Regions from separate parts of the Pseudarthrobacter oxydans genome, predicted to be linked through region 2. Evidence: riboswitches for the same ligand, from Rfam matches in the RefSeq annotation. Region 2 holds a riboswitch; the other holds the start of a gene.
What was found. A riboswitch is a leader RNA that binds a small molecule or an ion and turns the genes downstream of it on or off. The one in region 2 is predicted to bind glycine.
Positions count from the first base shown of each region.

Region 1: it holds a riboswitch for glycine, as region 2 does, so the genes downstream of both, gcvP (aminomethyl-transferring glycine dehydrogenase) here and gcvP (aminomethyl-transferring glycine dehydrogenase) in region 2, are expected to answer to the same signal.

Region 1 covers NZ_CP139438.1:846,852-862,345, reverse strand. Annotated here, with positions in the region: gene SMD14_RS03990 (uracil-DNA glycosylase) at 1-460, shown strand, start outside; gene SMD14_RS03985 (siderophore-interacting protein) at 475-1,314, shown strand; gene SMD14_RS03980 (threonine/serine exporter family protein) at 1,351-2,853, opposite strand; gene SMD14_RS03975 (peptidoglycan bridge formation glycyltransferase FemA/FemB family protein) at 2,890-4,203, opposite strand; gene SMD14_RS03970 (peptidoglycan bridge formation glycyltransferase FemA/FemB family protein) at 4,306-5,379, opposite strand; gene SMD14_RS03965 (TspO/MBR family protein) at 5,548-6,093, shown strand; gene SMD14_RS03960 (L-serine ammonia-lyase) at 6,107-7,543, opposite strand; gene gcvT (glycine cleavage system aminomethyltransferase GcvT) at 7,863-9,023, opposite strand; gene gcvP (aminomethyl-transferring glycine dehydrogenase) at 9,035-11,944, opposite strand; glycine riboswitch at 12,124-12,222, opposite strand; gene SMD14_RS03945 (helix-turn-helix domain-containing protein) at 12,314-12,853, opposite strand; gene SMD14_RS03940 (MFS transporter) at 12,926-14,503, shown strand; gene SMD14_RS03935 (Dps family protein) at 14,606-15,085, opposite strand; gene SMD14_RS03930 (APC family permease) at 15,307-15,494, shown strand, end outside.
Region 2 covers NZ_CP139438.1:3,804,267-3,819,760, forward strand. Annotated here, with positions in the region: gene SMD14_RS17400 (L-serine ammonia-lyase) at 1-909, opposite strand, end outside; gene glyA (serine hydroxymethyltransferase) at 1,074-2,408, opposite strand; gene gcvH (glycine cleavage system protein GcvH) at 2,405-2,788, opposite strand; gene gcvT (glycine cleavage system aminomethyltransferase GcvT) at 2,985-4,106, opposite strand; gene gcvP (aminomethyl-transferring glycine dehydrogenase) at 4,117-6,969, opposite strand; glycine riboswitch at 7,130-7,227, opposite strand; gene SMD14_RS17425 (hypothetical protein) at 7,395-7,694, opposite strand; gene SMD14_RS17430 (VOC family protein) at 7,776-8,135, shown strand; gene SMD14_RS17435 (GntR family transcriptional regulator) at 8,168-8,836, opposite strand; gene SMD14_RS17440 (ornithine cyclodeaminase family protein) at 8,879-9,865, opposite strand; gene SMD14_RS17445 (amidohydrolase family protein) at 9,949-11,286, opposite strand; gene SMD14_RS17450 (amidohydrolase family protein) at 11,472-12,959, opposite strand; gene SMD14_RS17455 (DUF3100 domain-containing protein) at 13,131-14,588, shown strand; gene SMD14_RS17460 (amidohydrolase family protein) at 14,692-15,494, shown strand, end outside.

The sequences.
Region 1 (15,494 bases), 1.5 Mb from region 2:
CGTTGATCCGCACGTCCGGCCCATCCCGCGGAGCCTGGCGAACATCTACCGGGAGCTGGAGGCGGATCTGGGAATTCCCGCGAGGGTCCACGGCGACCTTTCCGCCTGGACCGGGCAGGGTGTGCTGCTGCTGAACCGCGTGATGACTGTAAGGGCCGGAGCCGCAGGGTCGCACCGCAGGAAAGGTTGGGAGGAGATTACGACGGCGGCCGTCCAGGCCGTGGCCGGGCGGCGGGCTCCGGACGGGTCACGCCTGCCGCTGGTTGCCGTGCTGTGGGGAAAGGACGCGGAGAGCGTGCGTCCGCTGTTGCCGGGGGTTCCGGCCGTGTCCAGCGCGCATCCCAGCCCCCTGTCCGCGTCCCGCGGCTTCTTCGGTTCGCGGCCGTTCAGCCGCGTCAACGAGCTGCTGCGGGAGCAGGGTGCCCCGGGCGTAACCTGGGAGCTTCCGCCGGTAGCCTAGCTTAGGCTTGCCTTATGAGCATTGTTCCCGCCGCCACCAGCGCCACCAAGAAGAGCCGCCCGCAGGTCAACCTCGCAGTTCTGCGCCGGGAACAGCTCTCGCCCCACATGGTGCGGATTGTTGCCGGCGGGGACGGTTTTGCGGACTTCGTCAACAACGGCTTCGTTGACCGGTACGTAAAAATTGTCTTCCCGCAACCGGGCGTCGCCTACCCCTCCCCGCTGGATCTGTGGAGCATCCGCGAGAGCATGCCGCGGGAACAATGGCCTTTCACGCGCACGTACACGCTCCGCTGGGTGGATCCCCTGGCCAGGGAGCTCGCCATCGATTTTGTGGTCCACGGCGACGAAGGGCTGGCAGGACCGTGGGCGGCGAAGGCCCGGCCGGGCGACATTCTGACCTTCACCGGTCCGGGAGGGGCGTACAATCCTGCCCCGGACGCTGACTGGTACCTGTTCGCCGGGGACGAGGCGGCGTTGCCCGCCATTGCGGCGTGCATAGAGTCGTTGCCGGCTGAAGCCGCCGGCCTCGCCTTCCTTGAGGTCGATTCCGACGCCGACATGCAGCAGATTGCCGCCCCCGCAGGAGTGAAGCTCCACTGGCTGTTCCGTCGAGGCGTCCCTGCGGGCGAAAGCGGCCTGCTGGTGCAGGCGGTGGCAGGGGCGGACTGGCCCGCTGGCCGGGTGGACGTTTTTGCCCACGGCGAGCGCGGCTATATGAAGGCGCTGCGTGATGTGCTCTTTGTACAGCGCGGCCTTGAACGCAAGCAGGTGTCCCTGTCCGGTTACTGGGCGAAAGGCCGTGTTGAGGACGATTTCCAGGCGGAGAAGAAATTGCCCGTAGGGCAGATCTGAACAGGAAGATCCAGCCAGGCAGATCCTGGCAGCCGGTCAGCGGCGGCGGGCGCGGCGCCGCTCGTTGCTGGCAAGGCTGCGGGTCAGCGGCCGCGCCAGCGTGTCGCCAAGGACGATCCCGCCGGCCGTTCCCAGGACAATGGCTCCGGCGTTGAGCATCCCGCCGGCACCCAGCAGGATCTCGGCTTCCTCGATGGTGAGCACGTACATGGACCGGAAGATGGTGAGGCCCGGAAGCAGGATCAGCGCTGCGGGCACGGCCACCACCAGCTGGGGGGCGCCCATCCTCAGGGCAACGACGCGGGCCAGCAGGCCGATGGCCACTGCGGCCAGGGCGGGAGAGAACCGGTCCCCGATGCCCAGCAGTCCGCCGCCCAGCAGCACGAAGTAGCCGGCCACCCCCACCGCCGCGGTGGGGAGCAGGAGCTGCCAGCTGGTTTGTTCCGTGACCCCGATGGCCATCACCGCCACGGCAACAAGGATGACCAGCACCCACAGGTCGTAGGCCGGCGGAAAGGTCTGCGTCACGTCAATGCGCTGCATGCCGGTCAGCTCCCCGACCACGAAGGCGACGGCGATGCCTGCCACGATGGCTCCAAAGGTGAGCAGTGTGGACAGGAACCGTCCCGCGGCCGTAACAGGGAAGCCGTTGATGGCGTCCTGCACTGAGGAGACGAGGCGTCCCGTGGGCAGGAGCAGGAGGATGCCTCCCACCACCACGATGGCCGGCGATGTTGTCAGGCCGAACTGCCAGAGGACCAGCGCCAATTGCGTCACCACAAAAGAGCAGCTGGCCGTTATGAAGAAGTCGGGAACCCGCCACCGGCCCAGCTGGCGGGCCAGCAGGCTCACTCCGATGTTGGCTGCGAACGCTATGGCAGAGGACACCGGTCCGCCGCCCAGCACGGCAACGAATGCCGCTGCGAAAACGCCGAACGCCGCCGTCACCATCCAGCGCGGGAACGGCTTGGGGCTGGTGATGGCCTCGTCCAGGCGCCGGATTGCCTCGTCCCGGCCCACTCCCCCGGCGACGATGTCGGTCACCAGCTGGTGGACCTTGGCCAGGCCGGCGTAGTTGTTGGTCCAGGAGCGGACCACACGCAGCAGTGCGATGGGTGTCTGGTCCTTCGGGGCGTAGTTGATGCCAACGGACTGGTTGGTGATGTCCACCTCGATGTTCTTCAGCCCCAGGGCGGCGGTGACGGCAATGATGCTGGTCTCCACTTCCAGGGCGCCCGCACCATAGCGGAACATGGTTTCTGCCAGGTGCAGGGCGAAGTCCAGGGTCTTGCGGGCGGAGGTGTCCACCCCTCCCACCTGGATCGTGGGATTCGCGTAGGGGCTGCCGGTGAGCCTGTCCACGATGCTCAGGGGAGCCGTGGGCGGGTTTTCACCCTGGACCAGGCGACGCAGCATTCTCCTGGCCGCAGCGTTTTGCCGCAGCTGGGAGGGAGTCAGCGGCTCGGTCTTGGGCAGGCCGTCCGTGTTCGGCCTGGCCTTCGGGGATCCGGCGCCGGGGCGCTCGGGTCGCTCAGTCATTGTCCCTCCTCCCGTTGTGGTGGTGTGCAGGCGGCGTCAGGCGGAGCGCTTCAGCGGCAGCTTGCCCAGCACGGCGCGTGCGGCGCCGGCTGCCATCCTGGCCAGCTTGTTGGCGTGGAACACGGCGGGCCGGACGGGCAGCACGAAGTCGCCCAGGAGCTGCACCACTTCCCCGCCGAAGCCCTTCTTGAAGGCGTAGCCCCCGTGGCCTTCCTCGTCTTGGCCTGAGATGCCGAACGTCCCGTAGAAGTTGTACCGCGGGTACCCCTTTTCGAGGGCGTGGAGCATCATTCCCCAGTACAGCGAGGTAGCGCCGTTGAAGTAGATGTAGTCCTGCACCGTGCCGCCGATGACGCAGACCACCTCGTCGCCGTAGCAGACGAAGTGGATGGCGGCCACCGTGGCCACGCCCACCGAGTCGGGAAAGCGTTCGATGTCCTTCAGGCTTCGCTCGTAGCTGTCCACCAGGTCCTGGACCACTTTGAGGCGGTTGTTCTTCTTCTTGCTGCCTGTCTCCGCCACCTCCTCGCGCAGTTCATCAGCGGTGGCCGATTCCGCCGCAAGCCGCTCCGTGATGGACTTCCGGTAGGCGGGGATGTCGATCTTGGCCATCATGAGCTTGGTGAACTCAGGCGACGTGGTGCTGAGCAGCTGCTCGTAGTAGGCGCGTTCCCGGTAAACAAAGCCCTTTTCGTCACCGGCCCGGCTCAGGGCGCCGTAGAACTCGTCCAGGGTGTCCAGGGTGGCCTGTTCCAGGAAGACGCCGTTCTTTTCGGCCTTCCGAATGGCCTTCCGGGTCCGGTAGCTGGTGCCCATGATCAGTTCTTCCGCGTCCTGGATGCCTTCCAGGTTCTTGATGAACATCCAGTTCACGTTCACGAAGTTCATGTCCAGGCCCTGGTGCCGGAAGCCCAGCCCGCCGAGCTGTGCCACCAGCGGCCTGTTGTCCTCGATCTCGGGGTGCTCGGCACCATCGGCGTCACGCGCAATGTACCTGAGGTTCGGGGAGATCCGCAGTTCGGCGGCTTTGCGCTCCGCCGCGCGTTTGCGGAGGAGTCCGACGACGGCACGCACCAGGTCAGGGTCCGTGTAGTCCATCAGGGGTCCCTTGGCGCATTCGCAGACTGTGTACCCCAGCCGGGTGGTGGTGTAGTTCAGTTTCCCCGCTGCAACCAGTTCGCCGTGCTGCCGGACCCCGAAAAGCTCCACCTGCTGTCCCCTGGCGCGCTGGAACCGGGCAAAGTCAACGGACTGGAGAAAGCTGTTCTGCGGGTGCTTCAGCGCGAACTGCTCGAATTCGGCATCGCTGAGCACGGCGAACTCGAGATCGGCGGCGGGGACTGCATTCAAGGAGTTACCTTCTTCACGGATAAGAGGCTTGGCAAATGGCGGGCGGCGGGCGAGGTCGGTCGGGATGGGCAGGGCAGCCGGCGGGGGCGCTCCTGCTCGCGGTCAGTAGAACTGCTGGCCGGTGCGGGCGGTTTCGATCCGGCGGAAGACCTTCTCTGCTCCGTTGACCCAGAGCCGGTGTCTCAAGGGCGAGAGAACGTAGTCGTGGCATCCCACGAAGTCGGTGACCGTCTTGGTGAAGCTGGTCTTGAACATGCCCATGCCGTACAGGTTGTGGGTCTTGTCCTTGATCCGGGAAGCCGGCGGGGTCCCGCAGAAGTCGTATTCCGTGCAGCCCAGCTCCTGCATGCGGCGGATGGCGGCCCACTGCACCAGGTGGGAATCACCGTATTGCTTGCGGTTTTGGGTCGAGCCGCCGTCCTTATAGGTGGCTTTGGCCCCGTAATTGATGACGAAGGCTCCCACGCTGGGCTTTCCGTCCTCGTAGGTGAAGAAGAAACTGCCCTGGCCCCGGTTGCAGAATTCGTCCCAGAAGGCTGCGTAGTACTCGTAGCTGCGCAGGGGCATGGAGCCCTTGGCCTTGACGGTGTCGGCCATGAGGTCATAAAGGGCCCGGTAGGTTTCCGGGCCGTGTTCTTCGCGGACCACTTCGCAGCCTTCCCGCTCAGCGCGGCGGATGGCGTTGCGGGCGCGGGAGGAGATGGCCTTGAACACTGCCTCTTCCGGTCCGGAGATGTCCAGCAGGGCCGTGGAGTCGTTGGACTGGATGTTGGGTGCCTTGACCAGGCCTGCGTCTTGCAGGTGGGCCTGGGCCTCGTCGGAGTCGACGACGTCCGGCTCGATCTTGATGGTGAAGACGTTGAGCTTCCGGCTACGGACGAAAGCCGCACAGGCTTCCAGCGCTGCTTTCAGGTCATCAGCTGCTGCCAGGTCCGGGCCCTTGATGAGGTACCAAAGCCGGCCGAGCAGCGGGAAACTCTTTTCGAGTACCAGGTTGTAGCTGGCGGTTGCCGCGTTCTCCAGCACTAGGAACCGGACTTTCCAGCCGCTGGCGTTCTTGACTGAGGCATATGCGGCGGACTGCAGCATGTTGCCGCCGTTGGGATTGGCCGTGACGTGCTTGTCCCAGTTTTCAATTTCCTCGGCGGTGGCGAATCGTGCGGTGAATTCTCGCAAGGGGGCCGTGTCCAATCGGTTTCGTGCGCGGTTCGGTACTCGTGTCTGCGTGCGGACATGCAGCCTCAAGTCTAAAGCCTGATGCCGTCCCGGCTTTTCAGCAGCCGGCCCGTGCCTGCCGTGGCCCGTGCCCTTGACTCGGGTGGACCGGTTGGCAAGGGTGGAGGCATGCAGCCGAACCGTGAAGAGTCGTCATCCCCGCCGGATGCAAGCGACCAGCCGTACAGCGCGCGGGTCCAGGCAGCGGTGCTGGCCGGATTCCTGGCGGCATCCTTCCTGGTGGCTGGGCTCGGCGGATTCTCCACCATTGACAACGTGAACGGATGGTACGCCACGGCTGACAAGGCGCCCTGGTCCCCGCCCAACTGGCTCTTCGGCCCGGTATGGACCCTGCTCTACACAGCCATGGCGGCGGCTGCCTGGCTGGTGTGGCGGAAGAGGGCTCCCAAGACCAGGCCGGCGTTAACGGCCTACGCGGTCCAGTTGGGCCTGAACCTTGCCTGGACTCCGGTGTTCTTCGGTCTCTATCCCGCTATGGGTACGGCTGCCCTGTGGCTGGCGCTGGCCATTATCGTGGCCCTGATCGCCGCGGTCACGGTGACTGTCCTCTACTTCGGCCCCATCAGCCGGACCGCGGGACTGCTGCTGCTCCCCTACATTGCCTGGCTGGTCTTTGCGTCCACCTTGAACTGGTGGGCTGCGGCCCACAACTGAAGGTTCAACGCTGTCAGCATTCGACGACGTTGACGGCGAGGCCGCCCATGGCCGTTTCCTTGTATTTGGAGCTCATGTCCTTGCCGGTCTCGCGCATGGTCACGATGACCTCGTCCAGCGAAACCCGGTGCGAGCCGTCGCCCCAGAGCGCCATCTTCGCCGCGTTGATCGCCTTCGCCGCCGCGATCGCGTTCCGTTCAATGCAGGGCACCTGCACCAGGCCCCCGATCGGATCACAGGTCAGGCCCAGGTTGTGCTCCATCGCGATCTCCGCGGCGTTCTCCACCTGCGCCGGAGTCCCGCCCATCACCTCCGCCAGCCCTGCGGCGGCCATCGACGACGCCGAGCCCACCTCGCCCTGGCAGCCCACCTCAGCCCCCGAAATCGACGCCTGCTCCTTGTACAGGACCCCCACCGCGCCCGCGGCGAGCAGGAACTTCACCACCACATCCTCCCGGTCCACCCGGGACGCGTTCTCCATCCCCGGCGCGAAATGCAGCGCGTAATACAGCACCGCCGGGATGATCCCCGCCGCCCCGTTCGTCGGCGCCGTGACCACCCGCCCGCCCGAGGCGTTCTCCTCATTGACCGCCAGGGCGATCAAATTAACCCACTCCTGCCAATACTTCGGATCATGGAACTCGGCCCCGTCGCCTTCGTCCTCGGACCCGGCCGGCCGGGAGCTTTCCTTCCGCAGCCGGTCATACCAGTCCGGGGCCCGGCGGCGGACCTTCAACCCGCCCGGCAGCACCCCCTCACGCTTCAGCGACGCGGCCACACACCCCTCCATCACCGAATAGATGTGCAGCAGGCCCGCCCGGATCTCCCCCGGGGTGCGGCTGTCCTCCTCGTTCACCCGCATCACATCACTGATGCCCAGCCCGGTTTCCCGGCAATGCTCCAGCAACTCCGCCGCGGTCCGGAACGGCAACGGCAGCTCCTTCTTGGACTCCTCCAGCTCCAGCTGGGCCGCGTCCTCCTCGCCCTCACGGACAATGAACCCCCCGCCCACCGAAAAGAACGTCGCCGCATGCAGAACCTCGCCGGACGCGTCGGTGACCGTGAACGTCATCCCGTTCGTGTGCCGCGGCAGGACAGTCAACGGCCGCAGCACCATATCCTTCACCCCGTAAGGCAACGCCACCGCACCGGCCAGCTGCAGCAACCCCGTCTCCGCGATCGCCGCCAGCCGCTCCTCCACCTCCTCCGGCAAAATCAGCTCCGGATGGAACCCCTCCAAACCCAGCAAAATGGCCGTCATCGTCCCATGCCCATGGCCCGTCGCCGCCAACGACCCATACAAATCCACCCGCAACGACGCCACCCCCGCCAGCACCCCCGAGCCCTTGAGCTCCTCAGCAAAAACAGCAGCAGCCCGCATCGGCCCCACAGTATGAGAACTCGAAGGTCCGATCCCAATGGAAAACAGATCAAAAACGCCAACAGCCATGCGCTTGGTTCCTAACTAGAGAGTTCGTGGCGGGGTTGGGTGGCGGGTGACCGAATTCCTCCGCGTGCCCGGGCCCACGCCGTTCGGGTTCCCTGGCCGAGCTTGCGAGGCGAGGGGAATGGCGGGGAGCACGTCTCCGGAATCCACCCAGTCGCCTGGACCACTCACCTGAGCGAAGGACCCGCTGAGCGTCAGCGGAGCCGGACTTTTCGAAAGCCTGCGTCAAAGCGACGAAGGAGCAGCAGGCGTGAAAATGTCCGGTCCGCCGACGCGGACGCAACCACGATCTTGCCGGCCAAGGTGACCACGGGGAGGCGCCCTACCTGGCGCGTTTATAGAACGGCAGGTCGACGACTTCGAACGGCTCTGCCTTACCTCGCAGGTCGATATCCAGGGTGGTGCCAACAGCGGTGAACTCAACGTCCACGTAGGCCATGGCAATGGGGTACCCCAGGGTGGGTGAGGGCTGGCCGGAGCTGACTTCGCCTACCACTTTGCCGTCCTTGAGGACCGGATAGTGGGCCCGGCCTGCACGGCGGCCGAGTCCCTTGAGCCCGACGAGCCTTCGGCCTGTGGTGGAGCCGGCGCCGGCGTCCTTCTTCGCGGCGAGCGCCGCCTTCCCCACGAAGTCGCCTTCCTTGGACAGTGCGACGACGGGTCCCAGGCCAGCGGCGAAGGGATCGCCCTGCAGGGAGAGCTCATTCCCGTAGAGCGGCATGCCTGCCTCAAGCCGGAGTGAGTCGCGCGAGGCCAGCCCGGCGGGCGTCAGCTCCCCGTCCTCGGCAATGGCGACGAGTGCCTGCCACAGGCCGGGGGCGTCGTCGTTGGACACGAAGATCTCAAACCCGTCCTCGCCGGTGTAGCCTGTGCGTGCGAGCAGCAGGTCCAGTCCGGCGCCGCCCACCAGGAACGGGACCTCGACGGCGGCATAGTACTTCAGTTCCGTCACCTGGCTGTGCCGGGCTGCGGGGACCAGTCGGAGCAGCAGTTCCTGCGCCATGGGGCCTTGGACGGCGATCAGTGACGTCACGGCGGAGGCGTCATCCACCTCCACATCGAACCCGGCAGCCCGCTTGGAAAGCTCAGCAGCCACCACTGCGGCGTTGCCGGCGTTGGGGACCACCAGGAAGCGGTCGGTACTGCCTTCTGCGCTCCCGGCGGATGCGGGACGGCGGTACGTGATGAGGTCGTCGATGATGCCGCCGTCCTCCTGGCAGATCAGCGAGTACTTGGCCTTGCCCACGGGCATGGCGGAGAGCTTTCCCACCAGCGCGTAGTCCAGGAAGGCGGCCGCGTCCGTCCCGGTCACCCAGACTTCGCCCATGTGGGAGAGGTCGAACAGGCCGGCGCTCTTCCGGACGGCGCGGTGTTCGGCGAGCTCGGAGCTGTACTTGAGCGGCATCTGCCAGCCGCCGAAGTCGGTGAAGGATGCGCCCAGCTTCTTGTGCTCGTCGTACAGGGCAGTGTGCTTCTCAGCCATGGAGCGTGTCCTTAGTTTTCGAACTCGGAAAGCGGCGGGCAGGAGCAGATCAGGTTCCGGTCCCCCGCTGCGCCGTCGATGCGGCCCACCGGCGGGAAGTACTTGTCCTGCTTAAGCGATTTCACCGGGAATACGGCCTGCTCGCGGGGGTAGGCGCGGTCCCAGTCGCTGCTGATCGCCGCCGCGGCCGTGTGCGGAGCGTTCCGGAGCGGGCTGTCTGCAACAGTGAAGTCACCGTCCGCCACCTGGTCGATTTCGGCGCGGATCGCGATCATGGCCTCGATGAAGCGGTCGATTTCCCCGAGGTCCTCGGACTCCGTGGGCTCCACCATGAGCGTCCCCGCGACGGGGAAGGCCAGGGTGGGGGCGTGGAAGCCGTAGTCGATGAGCCGCTTGGCCACGTCCTCGGCCGTGACCCCGGTCCGTGCCGTGAGCTCGCGCAGGTCAAGGATGCACTCGTGTGCCACAAGCCCGCCTTCGCCGGTGTAGAGGACCGGGAAGAAATCGTTCAGGCGGGCTGCGACGTAGTTCGCTGCCAGCAGCGCGGACTTGGTGGCCTCGGTGAGTCCGTGGCCGCCCATCAGCTTCACGTACGCCCAGGAAATGGGGAGCACGCCCGCGGAGCCGTACTTTGACGCCGAAATCGGCACGTCGTTGCCTTCGGTCCAGGTGGCGGCGTTGCCGGGCATGAACGGTGCCAGGTGTGCCTTGGCAGCAACGGGTCCGACGCCGGGTCCTCCGCCGCCGTGCGGGATGCAGAAGGTCTTGTGCAGGTTCAGGTGCGAGACGTCGCCGCCGAACTTGCCCGGCTGGGCGAGGCCGACAAGCGCGTTGAGGTTGGCGCCGTCGATGTATACCTGGCCGCCGGCTGCGTGGACGGCGTCGCAGACTTCACGGACGTCGGCGTCATACACCCCGTGAGTGGACGGGTACGTGATCATGATGCAGGACAGGGCATCCTTGTTGGCTTCGATCTTGGCGTACAGGTCAGTGTGGTCGATAGTTCCGTCCGGTGCCGTGGCCACCACCACCACCTTCATGCCGGCCAGGACTGCGGACGCGGCGTTGGTGCCGTGCGCCGATGCCGGGATCAGGCAGACGTTGCGCTGCTGGTCCCCGCGGGAGTGGTGGTAGCCGCGGATCGCCAGCAGGCCGGCGAGCTCGCCCTGCGAGCCGGCGTTGGGCTGGATGGACACCTGGTCGTACCCGGTGATCTCGGTCAGCTGCGCCTCGAGGTCGGCAATCAGTTCGCGCCAGCCCTCCGTCTGGGAGTCCGGGGCGAACGGATGGATGGAGGCGAACTCCGGCCAGGAGATGGCTTCCATCTCGGCCGTGGCGTTCAGCTTCATGGTGCAGGAGCCCAGCGGGATCATGGTGCGGTCCAGCGCAAGGTCACGGTCCGATAGCTTCCTGATGTAGCGCAGCAGCTGGGTTTCGGAACGGTGCGTGTTGAACACCGGGTGCTGCAGGTACCCGGAGGAACGCACGACGGCGGCGTCCAGCGCGAATTCTCCCTCGCCGTCCGCGGCGGCCGGGACGCCGAAGGCCTTCAGCACCCCGGCGGCAATTTCTGATGTTGTCGTTTCATCGGCGGAGAAGCCCACCGTGTCCGCGTCGATGAGGCGCAGGTTGATGCCCGTGGCTTCGGCGGCAGCGACGATCCCGGCAGCCTTGCCCGGCACGGAGACGGTGACGGTGTCGAAGAAACTGGTGTGCAGCACGTCCAAACCGGCGGCCTTGAGGGACGCGGCCAGCATCTTCGCGTGGGAGTGTGCTGACTGGGCGATCGCCTTCAGGCCCTCCGGGCCGTGGTACACGGCGTACATCGAAGCCACGATGGCCAGCAACGCCTGGGCGGTGCAGATGTTGGACGTGGCCTTCTCGCGGCGGATGTGCTGCTCGCGGGTCTGGAGTGCCAGGCGGTAGGCGGGAACGCCGGCGTTGTCCTTCGAGACACCGACGAGGCGGCCCGGCATGGAGCGTTCGAGGCCCTTCTGCACAGCCATGTAGGCCGCGTGCGGGCCGCCGTAGAACAGCGGGACGCCGAAGCGCTGGGCGGAGCCCACGGCGATGTCCGCGCCCTGCTCGCCGGGAGGCGTGATGAGGGTGAGGGCCAGGAGGTCGGCGGCCACGGTCACCAGCGCCCCGCGGCTCTTGGCGTCGGCAATCACTGCGGCGTGGTCAAAGACGCGGCCGGAAGCGCCCGGCTGCTGGAGCACCACACCATTGATGGCGCCGTTGGGAAGTCCGTTGGAAAGGTCGGCCACTTCCACCTCGAAGCCCAGTGCCTCTGCCCGTCCCCTCACGATGGCAATGGTCTGCGGCAGGCAGTCGGCGTCCAGCACAGTCTTGCCGTCCCGGGCATCTGCGTTCTTATTGGCCCGCCGCATCATCAGCACGGCCTCGGCCACGGCCGTTGCTTCGTCCAGCAGGGAGGCATTGGCGATGGGCAGGCCCACCAGGTCCTGCACCATGGTCTGGAAGTTCAGCAGCGCCTCGAGCCGGCCCTGGGAAATCTCCGGCTGGTACGGGGTGTATGCGGTGTACCACGCCGGGCCCTCGAGGATGTTGCGGCGGATCACCGGCGGCGTGACGGTGTCGTAGTAGCCCTGGCCGATCATCTGCACCGCGGTCTTGTTCTTGCCGGCCAGCCGGCGGAGCTCAGTGAGGGCCTCCACCTCGCTCAGCGCACCTGCCAGTTCCAGCGCAGAGTCCTGCCGGATGTCCTTGGGGACGGCGGTATCAACCAGCGCGTCCACGGTGTCGTAGCCCACGGCCTTGAGCATGGTTTCGACGTCGGCCTTGCGCCTTGCGCCGATGTGCCGGTCAACAAAGGTGGCGGCAGAAGCGGGTTCGGCAGTTGCCGGGGTGGCAGTGGCCGGAACGGCGGAGGCCGGAGATACAGTCACGAGGAACTCCATAACTAAGGCGGCGCAGGATACGCCACATCGATTCGGGTCCTCCCCGCTCTGTATCTGTACCTGAGAGTTTCCGCGTTGCCTGAACACGCGGGCACCGCTTGCACCGTCGGTGAGCACGTCAGTCAAGGGATCCGGGGAACGGACCTCAAAGCGGACGGCGTGCTGCTTTCCAGAGGTGCCTCGCCGCGGCGGTACATGGGCCTGTGAGATTCCTGGGGAGGTATTGCTCCTACGGCGCCTGCTTGTACCTTCTGGCAGAACTCTCCCGCCGCAGATCAAAGGCTATTCATTTGGGTTGTCTTGGCGTACGGGTAACGGCCCGCACACAGCACAATTCTCCTATGCCGCGGGCCCGGGGGCAAATGTCAGCTAGCCCCGTAGCCGCTCCACGGCTGACAGGAGTTCCGCCACGTCCGCCCGCCTGCTCCCCGCCTTCCCGGACGGCCCGCTTTCCCACATGGCGTTGAAGTACAGCCCGTCCCCCATGTACAGCACTGCCTTTGCCATGGGCGTGCCCACGTCCTGTCCGATAAGCTCCAGCCATTGCTGCTGGATGGCGGCGAAGCGGCGGCGGGCTTCCTCGTGGGCCACCTCCGCCAGCCGCGTCACGGCAACAAAGGAGCGGTCCATTGGAGTATCGGACCACAGCGACGACTTGATGAAGTATGCCGCCGCCCCCTCCGGCGCGGAGGCCATGGCGGCGAGGTCCTCCCCTGCCAGGCGGTCCAGCCGTTCAAGGGTGGCGGCGATCAGCGCTTCCTTGTTGGGGAAGTGGTACAGGAGGCCCCCCTTGGAGACGCCCGCGCGCTTGGCCACCGCGTCCAGGGTGGCAGCCCGCTCCCCCACGTCGATCAGGAGTTCTTCGAAGGCATCCAGGACGGCATCTCGCGCAACGGGTTTTCTGGCCATGGTTCCCATCATGCATGGTCACGAAGCTGTTTCTTAACTATACCGTCCAGACGGTATAGTTAAAGCATGATCATGCCCGCCGCCTCCCAACAGAGCACCATCCGCCCGGCTCCAACCGCATTGCCCGCGCCAGGCCTGCCCGGGGGCAGCTGGCGCGACTGGCTGGCGCTGGGCCTGCTGATGTTCCCGGTCCTGCTGGTAGCCGTGGACAACACGGCCCTGTCCTTCGCCCTGCCTGCCATTGCCGCCGCCCTCCGCACCTCGGGGGTAGAACTGCTGTGGATTGTGGACGCCTACCCGCTGGTGCTGGCCGGGCTGCTGGTTGCCATGGGAAGCCTGGGCGACAGGATCGGCCGGCGCCGCCTGCTGGTCATCGGCAGCATCGGCTTTGCCGCAGTCTCGGCAGCAACCGCTTTTGCCCCCAGCGCCGGATGGCTCATCGCAGGCAGGGCTTTCCTTGGCTTCTTCGGCGCCATGCTGATGCCCGCCACGCTGTCCCTGATCCGCAACATCTTCCCGGACCCCAACCGTCGGAGGTTGGCCATCGCCATCTGGGCCGCCGGATTCTCGGGCGGCGCCGCACTGGGGCCCATCCTGGGCGGTTGGCTGGTGGAACAGTTCTGGTGGGGAGCCGTACTCCTGGTGGCAGTGCCCATCATGCTGCCGCTCCTGACCCTGGGCCCGGCCTTCATCCCGGAGTCCAGGGACCCGTCACCGGGCAGGGTGGACGTGCCCAGCATCCTGCTCTCCCTGTTCACCATGGTTCCCATGGTTTACGGGATCAAGGACCTGGCCACCGAAGGCCCGGGCGCCACAGCCCTCTTAACCATGGCGCTCGGCCTGGCAATGGGCGCGGCCTTCGTACGCAGGCAGCAGCGGCTGCACAGTCCGCTGCTGGACCTGCCCCTGTTCCGGAACAGGGTGTTCAGCATGGCCATCACTGCCAATATCCTGGCCCTGTTTTCATTCAACGGCTTTATCCTCTTCCTCGCCCAGCACCTCCAGCTCATTGAGGGCATGTCCCCCTCGGCTGCCGGAATGGCCATGGTCCCGGCACTCGTGGCCACCATGGTGTCGGGCCTTGCCGTGGTGCCGGCGGTGAGGAAAGTACGGCCGGGCTTCGTGGTGGCGGCAGGACTCGCCATGAGCGCCGCCGGCTACAGCATGGTGGCTTTCGGAAGCACCGGGGGCGGGCCCGCGCTGCTCCTCGGCGCGCTGCTGGTCCTTGCACTGGGCGTGGGGACGGCGGAGACCATCTCCAACGATCTCATCCTGGGAAGCGTGCCGCCGGAAAAGTCCGGGGCGGCGGCAGCGATTTCCGAGACGGGGTACGAAATTGGCGCCGTTTTGGGAACCGCCGTGCTGGGTTCCATCCTCACGGCTTCCTACCAGCACAACCTGCGGCTTCCGGCCGGCCTGGCAGAAACCGCCCCCGCCCAAAGCACCGCGCACGCCCGAGAGACCCTCGCTGGAGCCATGGAACTGGCGGCCGGCCTGCCGGGCCCCATGGCCAGCACCCTCCGGCAGGCCGCCGGCTCGGCCTTCGAGTCAGGGGTGCACGTCACCGCAGCGATTGGGCTGGTACTGATGGCGACGGCGGCAGTCCTCGCCGCCGTCGTACTCCGGAAGGTGCCCAAGGCAGCCAACTGAAGGCCGCAAGGCGCGCCCCCGCCGGAGACAGCAAAGCGCCCGCAGCCGGAGCGTGTGGCTCCGGCTGCGGGCGCCGGGCAGGCCGCTTCGCCGCGGGTGCTGCTATTTGGAGTCCGGCGCCGTAACGCTCGCGGTGGGCTTCATGGTTTCAGCATTGACCATCCAGGCGAACTGCTCCAGCTTGGCGATGAACTCGTGCAGCAGGTCCGCGGTGGTGGGATCCTCTTCATCCACCTCATCGTGAACCTTGCGCATGGTGCCAACGGCAGCCTCAAGGGCAGCCACGATCCGCTCGATCGCATCCTTGGTGCTGATCAGGCCGTCAGGGAACTGGGCCAGGCTGGTGGACCCGGCCACGGTGGAGCTGCGGCCGTCAGGCAGGGCGTGGAGGGCCCGCATCCGCTCGGCGGTGTCGTCGGCGAACTGGCGCGCAGCGTCAACGATCTCATCCAGCTGCAGGTGGAGGTCGCGGAAGTTGGTTCCCACAATGTTCCAGTGCGCCTGCTTGCCCTGGATATGCAGTTCAATCAGGTCGGCGAGCACGGCCTGCAGGTTGTTGGTCAGTGTCGGTGAAGCTTTCATGCATCCTCCTCAATTGGTCCAGTAAGCCCGACGCTACCAGCACCATCGGGCACGGCCGAGGGCTCGCGGGGAATTTCTCAGTGAGCTTACTAAATCGCTCACAACCGAAACAAAAGAACGCCGTTCATTATTTTCCTTGCTTCCTGAGGCGCTCCCCTCCATACTAAATGAACGCCATTCATATAGTGACCGTCGTCTCAACTTCTCCAGAAAGTGGTGCCATGACCGAGACCATCCGCACCAGCACATCCGCCTACGGCTCCGGGAGGCCCTCACCGGCAGCCGCCGGCACGAGCCCCAAAGGACTGAAGGGCGGGCAGCTGGGACTCCTCGCCGTCGTCGTCCTGGGCATTTCCACCATCGCCCCCGCCTATACCTTGACCAGCGCCCTTGGCCCCACGGTCAACGA
Region 2 (15,494 bases):
CGGCGCCGTGACCACCCGCCCGCCCGACGCGTTCTCCTCATTGACCGCCAGGGCGATCAAATTAACCCACTCCTGCCAATACTTCGGATCATGAAACTCCCCGGCCCCGTCGCCTTCGTCCTCGGACCCGGCCGGCCGGGAGCTTTCCTTCCGCAGCCGGTCATACCAGTCCGGGGCCCGGCGGCGGACCTTCAACCCGCCCGGCAGCACCCCCTCACGCTTCAAGGACGCGGCCACACACCCCTCCATCACCGAATAGATATGCAGCAGGCCCGCCCGGATCTCCCCCGGCGTGCGGCTGTCCTCCTCGTTCACCCGCATCACATCACTGATGCCCAGCCCGGTCTCCCGGCAATGCTCCAGCAACTCCGCCGCGGTCCGGAACGGCAACGGCAGCTCCTTCTTCGACTCCTCCAGCTCCAGCTGGGCCGCGTCCTCCTCGCCCTCACGGACAATGAACCCGCCGCCCACCGAAAAGAACGTCGCCGCATGCAAAACCTCGCCCGACGCGTCGGAGACCGTGAACGTCATCCCGTTCGTGTGCCGCGGCAGGACAGTCAACGGCCGCAGCACCATATCCTTCACCCCATACGGCAACGCCACCGCACCGGCCAGCTGCAGCAACCCCGTCTCCGCGATCGCCGCCAGCCGCTCCTCCACCTCCTCCGGCAAAATCAGCTCCGGATGGAACCCCTCCAAACCCAACAAAATGGCCGTCATCGTCCCATGCCCATGGCCCGTCGCCGCCAACGACCCATACAAATCCACCCGCAACGACGCCACCCCCGCCAGCACCCCCGAAGCCTTCAGCTCCTCAGCAAAAACAGCAGCAGCCCGCATCGGCCCCACAGTATGAGAACTCGAAGGTCCGATCCCAATCGAAAACAGATCAAAAACGCCAACAGCCATGGTGGGATTCCTAACGAGACGTGTAATGGGTGGGTGGAGCGTCGCTAAGGCGACGTGGGCAGGAGGGGCCGGCGGAGCCGGGCTTTTCGGAAGCGTGCGTCAGAGGCGAGGAACGAGCCAGCACGCGTGAAAAGTCCGGTCCGCCGTCGCGGACGCAACCGAGGTCAGGACAGTGGTGCGACGCCCGGGTAGAGCGGGTGCGCCGAAGCCAGGACGTCGACGCGGTGACGCAGCCCCGAAAGGTCGGCGTCGGCGTCGGCCGTCAATGCCTCGGCGATGATGTCCGCGACCTCGCGGAAGGCGTCCTCGCCGAACCCGCGCGTTGCCAGCGCAGGCGTGCCGATCCGGAGGCCGGAGGTCACCATCGGTGGCCGCGGGTCGAAGGGGACGGCGTTGCGGTTGACCGTGATGTCGATGGCCGCGAGGCGGTCCTCGGCCTGCTGCCCGTCGAGCTCGCAGTTGCGCAGGTCGACCAGGACCAGGTGCACATCGGTGCCGCCGGAGACCACGCTGATGCCCTTGGCCGTGACGTCCGGCTGGACCAGGCGCTCGGCGAGGATCCGGGCGCCGGCAAGGACGCGCTGCTGGCGCTCCTTGAACTCGGCGGACGCGGCGATCTTGAACGCCACGGCCTTGCCCGCAATCACGTGCTCCAGCGGTCCGCCCTGCTGTCCGGGGAACACAGCCGAGTTGATCTTCTTGGCGGTGTCGGCGTCGTTCGTCAGGATGATGCCGCCGCGCGGACCGGCGAGGGTCTTGTGCGTGGTGGACGTGGTCACGTGCGCGTGGGGCACCGGCGACGGGTGCAGGCCGGCGGCCACGAGCCCGGCGAAGTGCGCCATGTCCACCATGAGGTAGGCGCCCACGGAATCAGCGATGCGGCGGAACTCGGCGAAGTCCAGCTGCCGGGCGTAGGCGGACCAGCCGGCCACGATCAGCGCCGGCCTGGTCTCCTGGGCCAGGCGCTCCACCTCGGCCATGTCCACTGTGTGGGTGTCCTCGCGGACGCCGTAGGGGACCACGTTGTAGAGCTTGCCGGAGAAGTTGATCTTCATGCCGTGGGTGAGGTGCCCGCCGTGGGCAAGGTTCAGGCCCATGATGGTGTCGCCCGGCTTGATCAGCGCGTGCATCACCGAGGCATTGGCCTGGGCGCCGGAGTGCGGCTGCACGTTGGCGAACCCCGCGCCGAAGAGCGCCTTGATCCGGTCGATGGCGAGCTGTTCGATGACGTCCACGTGTTCGCAGCCGCCGTAGTAGCGCTTGCCCGGGTAGCCCTCGGCGTACTTGTTGGTCAGCACCGAGCCCTGCGCCTGCATGACGGCCACGGCGGTGTGGTTCTCGGAGGCGATCATCTCCAGGCCGTCGCGCTGGCGGGTGAGTTCGTCGTCGATCTTCGCGGCGATCTCCGGGTCCAGGGTGGAGAGGTCCGCGTCGAGACTCGGCGAAACCACCTGCTCGAAGGCCGTCACTGTACCGGTGCCTGCTGCCGCGCTGCTCACAGTTCGCCGCCGTTGGCTGCCGCGTATTCCTCAGCGGACATCAGCGGGCCTTCTTCGGTGACGGCCACCTTGAAGAGCCAGCCGGCGCCGTAGGGATCGTTGTTGATCAGGGCGGGGTCGGAGACCACTTCGTCGTTGATCTCGACAACTTCGCCGGTGACGGGAGCGTAGAGGTCGGAGACGGACTTGGTGGACTCCACCTCGCCGCAGGTCTCCCCCGCGGTCACGGTGGAGCCAACCTCGGGGAGGTCCACGTACACGATGTCGCCGAGGGCTTCGGCAGCCACAGCCGAGATTCCGACGCCGGTGGGCCCGGATCCGTCAGCAGCAACCCATTCGTGCTCGGCGGAGTACTTCAGTTCAGCAGCAACTTTTGCCATGTGTTTTTCCTTAGGTTCGTGTTTGAGAAAGTGAGAGAGCGTCGGCCCAAAACCCGCATTAGGTGAGAGAGCGTTGGCCCAAAACCCGCATTAAGTGAGAGAGCGTCGAGGGTCGGCGAGGCTGGCATCCGGCAGCATGCGTCAAAGCGACGAAGGAGCAGCATGCAGAGGATGTCAGCCCCGCCGGAACCCGGAGTTACTTGGCGCGCTTGTAGAACGGGAGTGCTACTACTTCGAAGGGCTCCGGCTTGCCGCGGAGGTCGATGTCCAGGGCAGTGCCGGGTTCTGAGTGTTCGACGTCGACGTAGGCCATCGCGATCGGGTACCCGAGGGTGGGTGAAGGCTGGCCGGAGGTCACCTCGCCCACCACGTTGCCGTCCTTGAGGACCGGGTAGTGGCTGCGGCCGGCGCGGCGGCCCAGGCCCTTGAGTCCCACGAGCTTGCGGCCGGACGTGGAGCCTGCGCCGAGTGCTTTGAGTTCGGCGAGCACGGCCTTGCCCACGAAGTCGGATTCCTTGGCCAGCGAAACCACGGGGCCCAGGCCGGCTGCGTAGGGGTTGCCTTCGCGGGAGAGCTCGTTGCCGTAGAGCGGCATGCCCGCTTCGAGGCGGAGCGAGTCGCGGCAGGCCAGGCCTGCGGGGATGAGCCCGTGGCCGGCGCCAACTTCCAGCAGCGCGTCCCACAGGCCGGCGGCGTCCTCATTGGGGATGTAGATCTCGAAGCCGTCCTCGCCGGTGTACCCGGTGCGGGCCAGCAGCAGGTCCTGCCCGTTAATTTCCACCTCGACGGCCGCGTAATACTTCAGCTCCGTCACCAGGGAGTGTTGATCCGCAGGAACGAGCGTCAGCAGGATGGCCTCGGCGTTCGGTCCCTGCACCGCGATGAGGGAGGTCTCGGCGGAAACGTCGTTTACGGTGACGTCGAAGCCGGCAGCCCGCTCGGCCAGCGCTGCGGCAACCACCGCAGCGTTGCCGGCGTTGGGCACCACAAGGTACTTGTCTTCACTCCGCCGGTAGGAAATGAGGTCGTCGATGATGCCGCCGTCTTCCTGGCAGATAAGCGAGTACTTGGCCTTGCCCACGGCAACCGCGGACAGCTTGCCGGCCAGGGCGTAGTCCAGGAAGGCTGCGGCGTCCGGGCCGGTAACCCACACTTCGCCCATGTGGGAGAGGTCGAACAGTCCGGCGGCGTTGCGGACAGCGTGGTGTTCGGCCAGCTCGGAGTTGTACTTCAGGGGCATCTGCCAGCCGCCGAAGTCGGTGAAGGATGCGCCGGCAATCTTGTGCTGCTCATAGAGCGCGGTGTAGTTCTCAGTCATCACGGAATCCTTAGTTCTCAAACTCGGAAAGAGGCGGGCAGGAGCAGACCAGGTTGCGGTCCCCTGCCGCGCCGTCGATGCGGCCGACGGGCGGGAAGTACTTGTCCTGCCGGAGCGATGCCACCGGGAAGGCGGCCTGTTCGCGCGGGTACGTCCGGTCCCATTCAGAGGAGACGACGGCGGCGGCCGTGTGGGGTGCGTTGCGCAGCGGGGACTTCTCAACGGTGAAGTCGCCGGCGGCCACCTGGTCGATTTCCTTGCGGATGGTGATCATGGCTTCGATGAAGCGGTCGATCTCCGCGAGGTCCTCGGACTCGGTGGGCTCCACCATCAGGGTGCCCGCCACCGGGAAGGACAGCGTGGGGGCGTGGAAGCCGAAGTCGATGAGCCGCTTGGCCACGTCCTCGGCCGTAACACCCGTGCGGGCGGTCAGCTCGCGCAGGTCAAGGATGCACTCGTGCGCAACGAGGCCGCTTTCACCGGTGTAGAGGACCGGGAAGTGCTCGTCCAGGCGGGCTGCGACGTAGTTCGCAGCCAGGAGCGCGGACTTGGTGGCCTCGGTCAGGCCCTGCCCGCCCATCAGCTTCACGTAGGCCCAGGAGATCGGGAGCACACCGGCGGAGCCGAAGCGCGAAGCGGAAATCGCGACGCCATGCCCGGCTTCATGGGCGGCCTTGTTCGCGTCGCCCGGCATGAACGGTGCCAGGTGTGCCTTGGCAGCAACCGGGCCGACGCCGGGTCCGCCGCCGCCGTGCGGGATGCAGAAGGTCTTGTGCAGGTTCAGGTGCGAGACGTCGCCGCCGAACTTGCCCGGCTGGGCGAGGCCTACAAGTGCGTTCAGGTTGGCGCCGTCAACGTACACCTGGCCGCCGGCGGCGTGGATCGCGTCGCACACCTCGCGGACATCGGAGTCGTACACGCCGTGCGTGGACGGGTACGTGATCATGATGGCCGAGAGGACGTCCTTGTGGGCCTCGATCTTGGCCTGCAGGTCGGCGTGGTCGATGGTGCCGTCTGCAGCGGTGGCAACAACCACAACCTTCATGCCCGCGAGCACGGCGGAGGCGGCGTTGGTGCCGTGCGCCGATGCCGGGATCAGGCAGACGTTGCGCTGCTGGTCCCCGCGGGAGTGGTGGTAGCCGCGGATCGCCAGCAGGCCGGCGAGCTCGCCCTGGGAGCCGGCGTTGGGCTGGATGGATACCTGGTCGTAGCCGGTGATTTCGGCGAGGTCGGCTTCCAGGCCCGCAATCAGTTCGCGCCAGCCCTCGGTCTGGGAGTCGGGGGCGAACGGATGGATGGAGGCGAACTCCGGCCAGGAGATGGCTTCCATCTCGGCGGTGGCGTTCAGCTTCATGGTGCAGGAGCCCAGCGGGATCATGGTGCGGTCCAGTGCCAGGTCCCGGTCGGAGAGGCGGCGGATGTAGCGCAGCAGCTGGGTCTCGGAACGGTGCGTGTTGAACACCGGGTGCTGCAGGTAGCTGGAGGTGCGCAGCACCGATTCGGGCAGCTCGAAGCCCTCACCGGACACAACCGGACCGGCGCCAAAGGCGACGGCAACCGCGGCGAGGACCTCCGGCGTCGTGGTTTCATCAACGGACACGCCAACGGTGTCCGCGTCGATGAGGCGCAGGTTGATGCCGCGGGCTTCGGCGGCGGTGATCACCTTGGCGGCCTTGCCGGGAACACTGACCGTGAGGGTGTCGAAGAAGGTGTCGGACACCAGTTCGCGGCCGGCGGTCTTCAGCGTGGCGGCCAGGGCGCGGGCGTTGTTGTGGACAGTCTCGGCGATCGCCTTCAGGCCGTCGGGGCCGTGGTAGACGGCGTAGAAGGAGGAGACGATGGCCAGCAGCGCCTGGGCGGTGCAGATGTTGGACGTGGCCTTCTCGCGGCGGATGTGCTGCTCGCGGGTCTGCAGTGCCAGGCGGTAGGCGGGGACGCCGGCGTTGTCCTTGGAAACGCCCACGATGCGGCCGGGGAGGGTGCGTTCCATGCCGTCGCGGACGGCCATGTAGGCGGCGTGCGGTCCGCCAAAGAACAACGGCACGCCAAAGCGCTGGGTGGAGCCGACGGCGATGTCCGCGCCCTGCTCGCCCGGCGGGGTGATGAGGGTGAGGGCCAGGAGGTCGGCAGCGACGGTGACCAGCGCGCCGCGCTCCTTGGCTTCGGCGATGACGGCGGACTGGTCCCAGACGCGGCCGGAGACGCCGGGCTGCTGCAGGACGACGCCGTTGATGTCGCCGTCGGGAAGTCCGTTGGTGAGGTCTGCGATTTCCACCTCGAAGCCCAGGGCTTCGGCGCGGCCCAGCACGATGGCGATGGTCTGCGGCAGGAGGTCGGCGTCGAGGACGGTCTTGCCGTCCTTCGCAGTCTTGGACTTGTTGGCGCGGCGCATCAGCAGCACGGCTTCGGCGACGGCGGTGGCTTCGTCGAGGAGGGAGGCGTTGGCCACCGGGAGCGCGGTGAGGTCCTGGACCATGGTCTGGAAGTTCAGCAGCGCCTCGAGCCGGCCCTGGGAAATCTCGGGCTGGTACGGGGTGTAGGCGGTGTACCAGGCGGGGGCTTCAAGGATGTTGCGGCGGATCACCGGCGGGGTCACGGTGTCGTAGTAGCCCTGGCCGATCATCTGCACGGCCATCTTGTTCTTGCCAGCCAGCTTGCGGAGCTCGGCGAGGACCTGCACTTCGCTGAGGGCGCCCTCAAGGGTGAGCGGCTTGTCCTGGCGGATGGAATCCGGAACTGCGCTGTCCACGAGGCCGTCAAGGGTGTCGTAGCCGACGGCCTTGAGCATGGTGTCGATGTCGGACTGGCGGCGCGCGCCGATATGGCGGTCTGCGAAGGTGGTTGGGGACGATTGAACCGTCATGAGAGGAACTCCATAATTCAGGTGGCAACCGGTGCCACTTTGATTCGGGTTCCTCCCCGCTCTGTATTGGACCTGAGAGTTTTGCGTTGCCCTGCCGTTCAGCGGGGCGCCACTTGCACCGTCGGTGAGCCCGGTTGCCCGGACTGCTTTCCAGAGTTGCCTTGCCGCGGCGGTACGTGGGCCTGAGAGATTCCTGGGGAGGATTTGCTCCTACGGCGCCTGCAGAACGTACCGGCAGGACTCTCCCGCCGCAGATCATAAGCACGTGCCACTGGTCGGTGACACGGCTCACACCTTACCGGGTTATGGGGCTGGATGCAAAATCCGCGTCTTTCCAAGGCAGGCTTACGACGGCGGGACGCGCCGGACGTGCTCGAAGGCATCAGGTGCACGGAGACAGTGCAATTAGGAAGCTTCCGGAAGTTCTAGCGGGAGGCTTCCCTGCCCAGCCGGTACCCCGCCCAGAACGCCAGGACGAGCAGTCCGACGACGGCGACGGCCAGGCCGATCTGTGTACCTTGGGTAACCAAGGCGATGCCGCTGCCGCTGAAAAGCTGGTTGCTCAGCGGCGCGTAGGCGAACCAGCCGAAGCTGGCGTCCGCGTTGCTCCATGCGACGAGGCACCCCGCCACTACCGTCACAAGGCCAGCGATGGGAACGACGGCGGCAAGAGCCCGGGCAGGCGGCGGAGTTTTGCGGTCTTCAGGTGCGTTGTTGTCCCCCATGCAGGCGAGTCTAGCCGGGCCGCCCCCGGCGTCCGGCTCAGGGGCAAGACAGGCTCCGGGCAGCGGGTTTAGGCTGGGCGGATGTTGACCATCGGCAGCACCGTCCTCGGCGTCAACGACGTCGCCCGCGCAACCGCCTTTTGGCACGCCGCCCTCGGCTACGTCCCGCAGGAGCCCGGGGACGAAACCTGGGTGATCCTGGTGCCGGCTTCGGGCCCGGGAGCGCAGCTCGCCCTCATGCTCAGCGAAACGCCGGTCCAGGAGCACCCGCGCATTCACCTGGACCTGTATGCGGACGATCAGGGCGCCGAGGTGCAACGGCTGGTTTCACTCGGCGCCCAGCGCGTCGACTGGGACCTGTACCCGGAGAACCCCGATTTCGTGGTCCTCGCCGACCCCGACGGCAACAGGTTCTGCGTCGTTGACAAAAGTCCGCGGTAGCCCCGCCGTCGAACCTTGAACTTCCGGCCGGGTCAGTTTTCAGGCAGTTGCCCGGCCAGCCCCTGCAGTGATGGTTCCCGGCCCAGCTCCACATGGGCGAACGCCAGCGCTGCCGCAAGTTCGGCCTTGCCGTCATAGATGGCCCGGCACAGGCTCAGGTGCTCCGCGCACTGGACCTGGGGATCACGGTGCCCGGTCAGGGTGAAGAGCCACTGCATCCTGCCCAGCAGAGGCTTCATGGAGTACTCGAGCAGCGAGTTGCCTCCCATCGAGACGATCTCCGCGTGCAGGGCCGTGTTGATGAGCGGGATCTCCGTGTGGTCGTGGCGCAGGGTTGCTTCTTCGGCCTTGTCCATCATGTGCTGCAGGCGCGCTGTGGACTCACCCCGGGCGGCGGCCTGGGCGGCGAGCCGCGCGGCGAGGACCTCGAGGCTGAGCCGGACATCAAAGAGTTCATTGACGTCCCTCAGGGTGATCTGCTTGACGGTGGCCCCGCGCCGTGGCGAGGTGTCAATGAAACCTTCGGCTTCCAGCTGCTGGAGGGCTTCGCGGACGGGGACCCGGGAAACGTCCAGGGCCTGTGACAGCTCGCGTTCCCTGAGCCGTGAACCGGGCGCGAAGTCACCCGAGATGATCAACTCCCGGATCCGTGCACGGGTAGCATCAGCCGAAGACGCGGGTGCGTCCGCCTGGGTACTCAAAGATGCCTCCTGTTGGTTCCAGTGCCCTGCTTCCGGGCTGCCTCAGTTATTCAGCTCCACGCGGGTGCCGACCCCCTGGTTGAGGGCAGCGTCATACAGGAGCCTCCCGATGGCAAGGTCCTGCAGGCCGATACCCACCGAATTGAACAAGGTTATGTCCTCATCCCCCAGACGGCCTGCTTTTGTCCCGGCCGCCACGTCACCAAGTTCGGCTTCCACATCGTCAAAGCCCATGACGCCTTCAGCCACAGGGACGATCAGTCCCCCTGACTTCGCTTGGGCCGTGGCCAGGCTGTCCACGAAGACCCGCGCCCGCGCCATACCCGCTGAGTCAATCTCCCGGTGGTCAGGCCGCGGACGGGATCCGACGGCGTTGACGTGCAGTCCGGGCTGGAACCACTCCCCCTTGACCAGCGGCTCAACCGCTGGCGTGAGGGTGCACAGCACGTCCGAGTTCTCAACAACTTCCTGCACACTGGCGGCCCGCGTGATGTGCAGCCCGTATGAGGAAATCCGGTCACAGAACGCAGCGACCGTCTCAGTGGAACGGGACCACACCACGACATTTTTTATCGGCAGGACGGCCAGCATGGCTTCCACATGTGCCACCGCCAGGGCCCCCGCCCCCACCAACCCCAAGGTGGCACTCCCGGGCCTGGCAAGCAGCTTCGTCGCCACCGCGCTGGCAGCGGCCGTACGGACCCGGGTGGGGACTTTACCGTCCAGGATGGCCAGTGTTTCACCGGTCAGCTGGCTTACGAGCATGATGGTGGACCGCTGCGAGGGCAGGCCGGCCCCACCGTTGGACGGGATGTCCGCCAGTAGTTTCACGGATGCCAGCTCCTCCGGCCCGGACAGCGCCGCCATCGGCAGGAACCGGGCATCCGACGACGGCAGGAGGAGCGAATCCGGCGCGGGCTGGACAGCGGTACCTCGGCTCAGGCCGGCAAAGACGCGTTCGACGGCGGCAATGGTTCCGGGCATATCGGCCAGGGTTTCGAGCTCGGAGGCTTTAAGGATCAGGGTCATGGGGTCGCTTTCGGAATGGAAGGGGGCGTTAGCTTGGGCGGTCAGGGTTGGCGGGGAAACCCCGCCCTGAGAGGCACGGTGGCTCAGAGGCTGTTCCTGACAAGGACTCCCTGCGCCACCACGGCCCGGATTCCTTCCAAGGCAGAGCCGCTGGACAGGGGATCAGAGTCCACAATGACGGCGTCCGCGAAGGAACCGGGCACCAGCCGGCCGGCGTTTTCACTCCAGCCCAGCAGCGCGGCGGCATTGACCGTGGCGGCCCTCAGGGCTTCCAGGGGGGAAAGCCCGGCCTCACTCAACAGGCGGACTTCCGTGCCGATCGGAGTCACGTCGGATCCGAACGAGTCCGTCCCCGCAACGACGGTCACGCCGGCATCATGGGCGGCTTTCACGGCTGCTTTGATGATGGGTGTGTACTCCTTGCCCCGGGCGGCAAGGATTGGGTTGGACGAACCCGCCATGCTGGTGATGGCATCCATGGTGGGCGTGAAGTACGTCCCCTGCCTGGACATCCGGGAGATGGTCTCTTCGGTGACGAAGACTCCGTGCTCGATGCTGCGCACCCCTGCCCGGACCGCGCCGTCTATCCCTTCGGCACTGTAGGCATGGCACAGCACCCCCGCTTTGCCTGCCGCCTTGACCACGGCGGAGAGCTGATCGTAGTTGTAGACCAGCTCACGGGGATCCTGCTCCGGCAGGCCCGCCCGGGGGTTGGCCCTTGTCTTAATCACCTGCGCGCCGCGGTTCAGGTTCACGCGCGTGAGGTAGGCGAGATCGCCCGTTTCCCTGACACCGCCAGCCAGGGAGGCAAGGGGTGCAAGGTCAGGGTCGGCGAGGAGCGAGTCCCCCAGCTCGGGTGAGACGAACAGCCCGGCAGGGCTCATCCGGGGCGAGGCTCCGGCGGCCCAGGCAGGCAGGGCGGCCAAGGCGACGTCCTGGTAAAAGCTGCTCGAGCCGCTCCTGACGCTGGTTGCTCCGCCCTGCAGAATGGCGCGCGCATCCGACAGCGCGTTCGCATGGACATGCACGTCGATGAGTCCTGGAATGACCCAGCGGCCGGAGGCGTCCACCACGTGTGCCCGCCCGGCAAGCGCGGCCACTGCACGTCGCGTTTCCTCCCGGGTACCGACCGCACTGACCTTTCCTCCTTCCAGCACCAGGACTCCGTCATAGACAGCGTCGCCGGTCTGGGGATCCACGATGGTGCCCCCTTCGATGATCATCGGCGGCGGCGAAGCGGGACGCCCACGGCGGCCGGGGCCTGCCGTGTTGCCCTCCGCTTTCGCCGCCGGGGCATTTCCCAGCTGGGCGGCAAGGCTGGCCACCGAGATCCCGGCGAGGGCGGCTGCTCCGGCGAGGATCCCACGGCGCGGAACGGCCGGGGAAGGGAGGGCGGCGGGGGTGTGGTCGTGCAAGCACATGGTTTCTCCAAAGGGATGAGCCCTGCGGCGGAAGCGCGGGGTCCGTGGACGGGTCAATGTCAAGCGATTGGCGGGGGCGGTCGAGCTTCGCCCCCTACGTACTGGTGGCCCCGAATGCGTTCACAATAGCCCCACTGGTATACCAAGGACTAGCGTGGTCGTGAACGCGAATTGCCGGAGCCAGGTTAGGAAACGCCTGCCGGAGCGACGATGTCCGCTGGCGGATACGCGGGCGGAAACAGCTCATCAGGGTCCCGGCGCCGGCTGTCCCGCTCGGAGTAGGCTGCCCGCATCCGGTCGAACAGTTGCTGCCCCTCGGCCCGCAGGGACTCGAGGTCCAGGCCGGGCAGGGCGCCGTCGACGACGACGGCACGCCCGGCCACGAAGGTATCGGTCACCTGGCGGGCCGTGCCGTTCAGCACGAGTGTGCGCAGCGGGTCCTCGACGACACCATCTGCGAAGCTGGCCAGCGAGACTACCGTAATGTCCGCCTGCATACCGGGCGCAAGCCTTCCCAGGTCCGGCCGCCCAAGGGCCGTGGCCCCGCCGAGGGTGGCGGCGTCGAAGTAGTCAGCCAGGGCGCCTGCGTCGGGCCTTTCCTCGACCAGCCGGGTCAGGTGCATCCCCACGTCGATGCCCCGAATCAGGTCCGGAGGGAAGGAATCGGTGCCCAGGCAGAGATTGACGCCGGCCTCGCGGAAACGGTCGAATGACACAAGCTGCTTCTGGTAGCGGAAGGACGTCAAGGGGCAGTGGACAATGCTGACGCCGTGCCTGGCCAGCAGGTCCAACGGGCCTCCGGCGGCCGCCGCAGCAGGATTCCTGGCGTCAATCACCACGCCGTGAGGAATGAGGAGGCGGGTGCCGAAAAGGCCCGTGGATTCCAGAAGTTCCAGCACGCTGCGCCCGGCAGAGCGCAGCAACAGCCCGTCTTCCAGGGGAGATTGCAGACAGTGCAGCCGCACGAGGGCGTCCCGCTCACGGGCAATCCGGGCAGTCTCCCGCATGAGGTTTTCGGACAAGGTCTCAATCCGGCACGGGAGCAGGACGCCCGTGATAAGCGGGTCCGCGAGGTCAGCCGCAAAGTCCAGGAAATCCTGTGCGTCCTGCAGCCCGGCAACCCCGCGGGCCTCATCGAAGTGGACTTCGCGGTCCCCCGCCGCAGTGGTGACGTGGACCCCCGACCGGTAGGCCGGCCCGAGGTAGCCCCGGAGTCCGATCCGACGGCTGGTCCGCGCCATGTCCACCAGTTCATCGAGCCCTTCGGCCCAGGAGCTGTGGATCTCCGAGGCAATCGGCATATAGGTGGTAATGCCGTGCAGTGCCAGTTGCGCCAGCGCGAACTCCCGCACCTTGGCGCGTTCAGCCGGGCTGAACACATCCCGGCGGTTGTTGGCGAAGTAGTTCTCGGACCACAAGTGGCCGGCGGCAACTTCAGGCGAAGGCCACGAGTCGAGGATGAGGTGGTCGATGTCGGCGAGCGCATCCAGGTCAATCAGTCCGGGGATGACCAGGCTCTTGCCGTAGTCGCGTTCCTCATCGACGGGACCGTCATAGCCGCGGCCGACAAAGACGATGACAGCACCTTCGAACACGACTTCGCCGTGCTCAATGAGGGTGTGCTGTTTTCCATCAAAACCCAGAACGTACCGGGCGGAGATTTTCGTGTACATCGTGACTCCTTGCACCTGGGCGCCGGGCATGGGTTCCGGGCGCCTACAAAAATGTGACTTGCCTCTCACTGGGTACGAGTATACAGTCTTTTGGTATACCAGAGCGACATTCCCGAAACCTGGGCTGTATATCGCTCGCTCCTCCCCGTTCCCCCTCGAAAGGCCTGCGTCATGCGCAATGAAGCGAAGACCACAGGCGGCACCGCATCCGTCCTAGTGGACGCGGTACCGTCGCATACTTTCCGTGCCCGCCCCGCCCTGTGGTTCGCAATGATCGCGCTCTCCACCGCCGTTTGTGCCGCGGCCATCATGATCGGAACCCATAAATTCCACCTCGGCCCCGCCGCGATTGTCCTGATGCCAATCCTGTGGACCGTGCTCATCGGCGGCTTCCTGGGAGTCCAGAGATGGAAACCAATCGGCGGGCGTGCCCGTGCGGTGTCCACCCACCTCATGGATGTCTCCATCGTGTTCTTCCTCGCGGGCCTCGGCACGCAGATCGGGCCGTCCTTGACGAAGTTCACGAACATCGGTCCCGCGATCCTGCTGCAGGAGGTGGGCCATGTGGTGGGCACAGTGATCCTGGCACTGCCGGTCGCGGTTGCGCTTGGCCTGGGCCGCACAGCCATCGGTGCGACGTGGTCGATTGACCGCGAGTCCTACCTTGCTTTCGCGATCCAGCGCTTTGGCGTCCGTTCGCCCGAGTACCGCGGCGTATTCGCGGTGTGGGTTTTGGGCAGTGTATTCGGTGCCGTGTTCATCTCGCTGTTGGCGGGCCTTCTGGGTGGACTGGACTTCTTTGACCCGCGGGCCCTCGCGCTGGGTCTTGGACTCGGGTCCGCCTCCATGATGCTCGGCGGCGTGGGTGCCCTGTCCATCCTGTATCCGGAGATGGCGGGCGAGATCATGGCCCTTGCTGCCCTGTCCAATCTGGTGACCAACATCGTCGGCTTCTACGCCGGCGTTTTCATCGCGCTGCCTATGTGCCAGAAGCTTTACACGATGTGGTCCCGCATTTTCGGGCGGGACGATCTGGGCCGCCGTGTCCGCGGCGGCGCTCTCCTTGGCTCCGCAGCCGGTAGCAAAACAGGCGGATCCGCGCACGCGCACTCCGGCGCGGCCGCTGTGGAAGCGGATGAGCCGGCCGTCACTGACACCGTGGACGTCAACGGCATCGAAGCGGACCCCACTGTTCTCCGTTCCCCCAGGACGTGGCTCACCGCCTTCGCCGCGACGGGAGTGGCAGGCATCCTGCTGAACACGCTGGGCACGGGTTCAATGCGACCGCTGGATGTGGTCGGCGTGACCATCCTGCTGGTCCTTACTGCCATCGCCCTGGTCCTCGCCAAGCTCGTTCCGGCGGTTCCGTCCAGCATCTGGGTCCTTGCCCTTGCAACGATTGCGTCTGCGACGTTCCTGCCCATCGGCCCCTTCATCGCCTCCACCACGCAGAACATCAACGTCCTCTTCGCAGGCCTGCCAATGATCGCCCTGATCGGCATGTCACTGGGCCGTGATGTGAAGGCACTCCGCTCACTGAGCTGGAAGATCATCATCGTTGCCCTGATGACCTTCACCGCGAGCTTCGTTGCCGCCGCAGTGATCGCGCAGGTCGCCTTCCATTTCTAGTCCATACTGCGGGGAAGGCGGCGGGCCTCCGGGCCTGGTGCCTTCCCCCCGCCGTTAACACCACAGACCCTTAACCGGGACAGCACTGCAAAAGGATCCAACCATGTTCATCACCAATGTCCGCCCGTGGGGCGGGGACGCCGTAGACCTGGAAATTAGCGCGGGACGGATCGCGGCCATCCGTACGGTGGGGACCGGCGCCGTAACTGGTGACGCTTCCGGCCGGAAGCTGGACGGGCGCGGCCGGATTGCCCTCCCTGCATTCACGGATGTGCACGTCCACCTTGACTCGACCCGGATCGGGCTGCCGTTCCGGGAGCACACCGGTTCGCCGGGGGTGTGGAACATGATGTGCAATGACCGGAAGAACTGGCGCGACACCCCCATCCCCTACCCCGATGTGGTGGCGGGGACGCTGGAACGGATGATTGCACGCGGCACCACGCGCGTCCGTTCCTATGCCCAGATCGATGTGGACTGCAAGCTTGAGCGCTTCGAGGCAGTCATGGCCGCGAAGGAGCGCTTTGCCCGTGCTGCAGACGTGGAGATCATGGCGTTTCCCCAGGCCGGCCTCCTGCTGGAGGAAGGCACTGTCCCGCTGCTCGAGGAGGCACTGCGTGCGGGGGCCACGACGATAGGGGGCATCGACCCCTGCCAACTGGACCGCGATCCCGCCCGCCATCTGGACATCGTGTTCGGCCTGGCGGAGAAGTACGGGGCCGACGTCGATATTCACCTTCACGAACCCGGGCACCTTGGCGTCTTCAGCGCCGAACTTGTCTTCGAACGCACCCGGGCGCTGGGCATGCAGGGACGCGTGTCGCTTTCCCACGCGTACGATCTGGCCAACGTCCATCCGGATGTGACTGCCCGCCTCATGGAGCAGATGGCCGAACTGGACGTAGC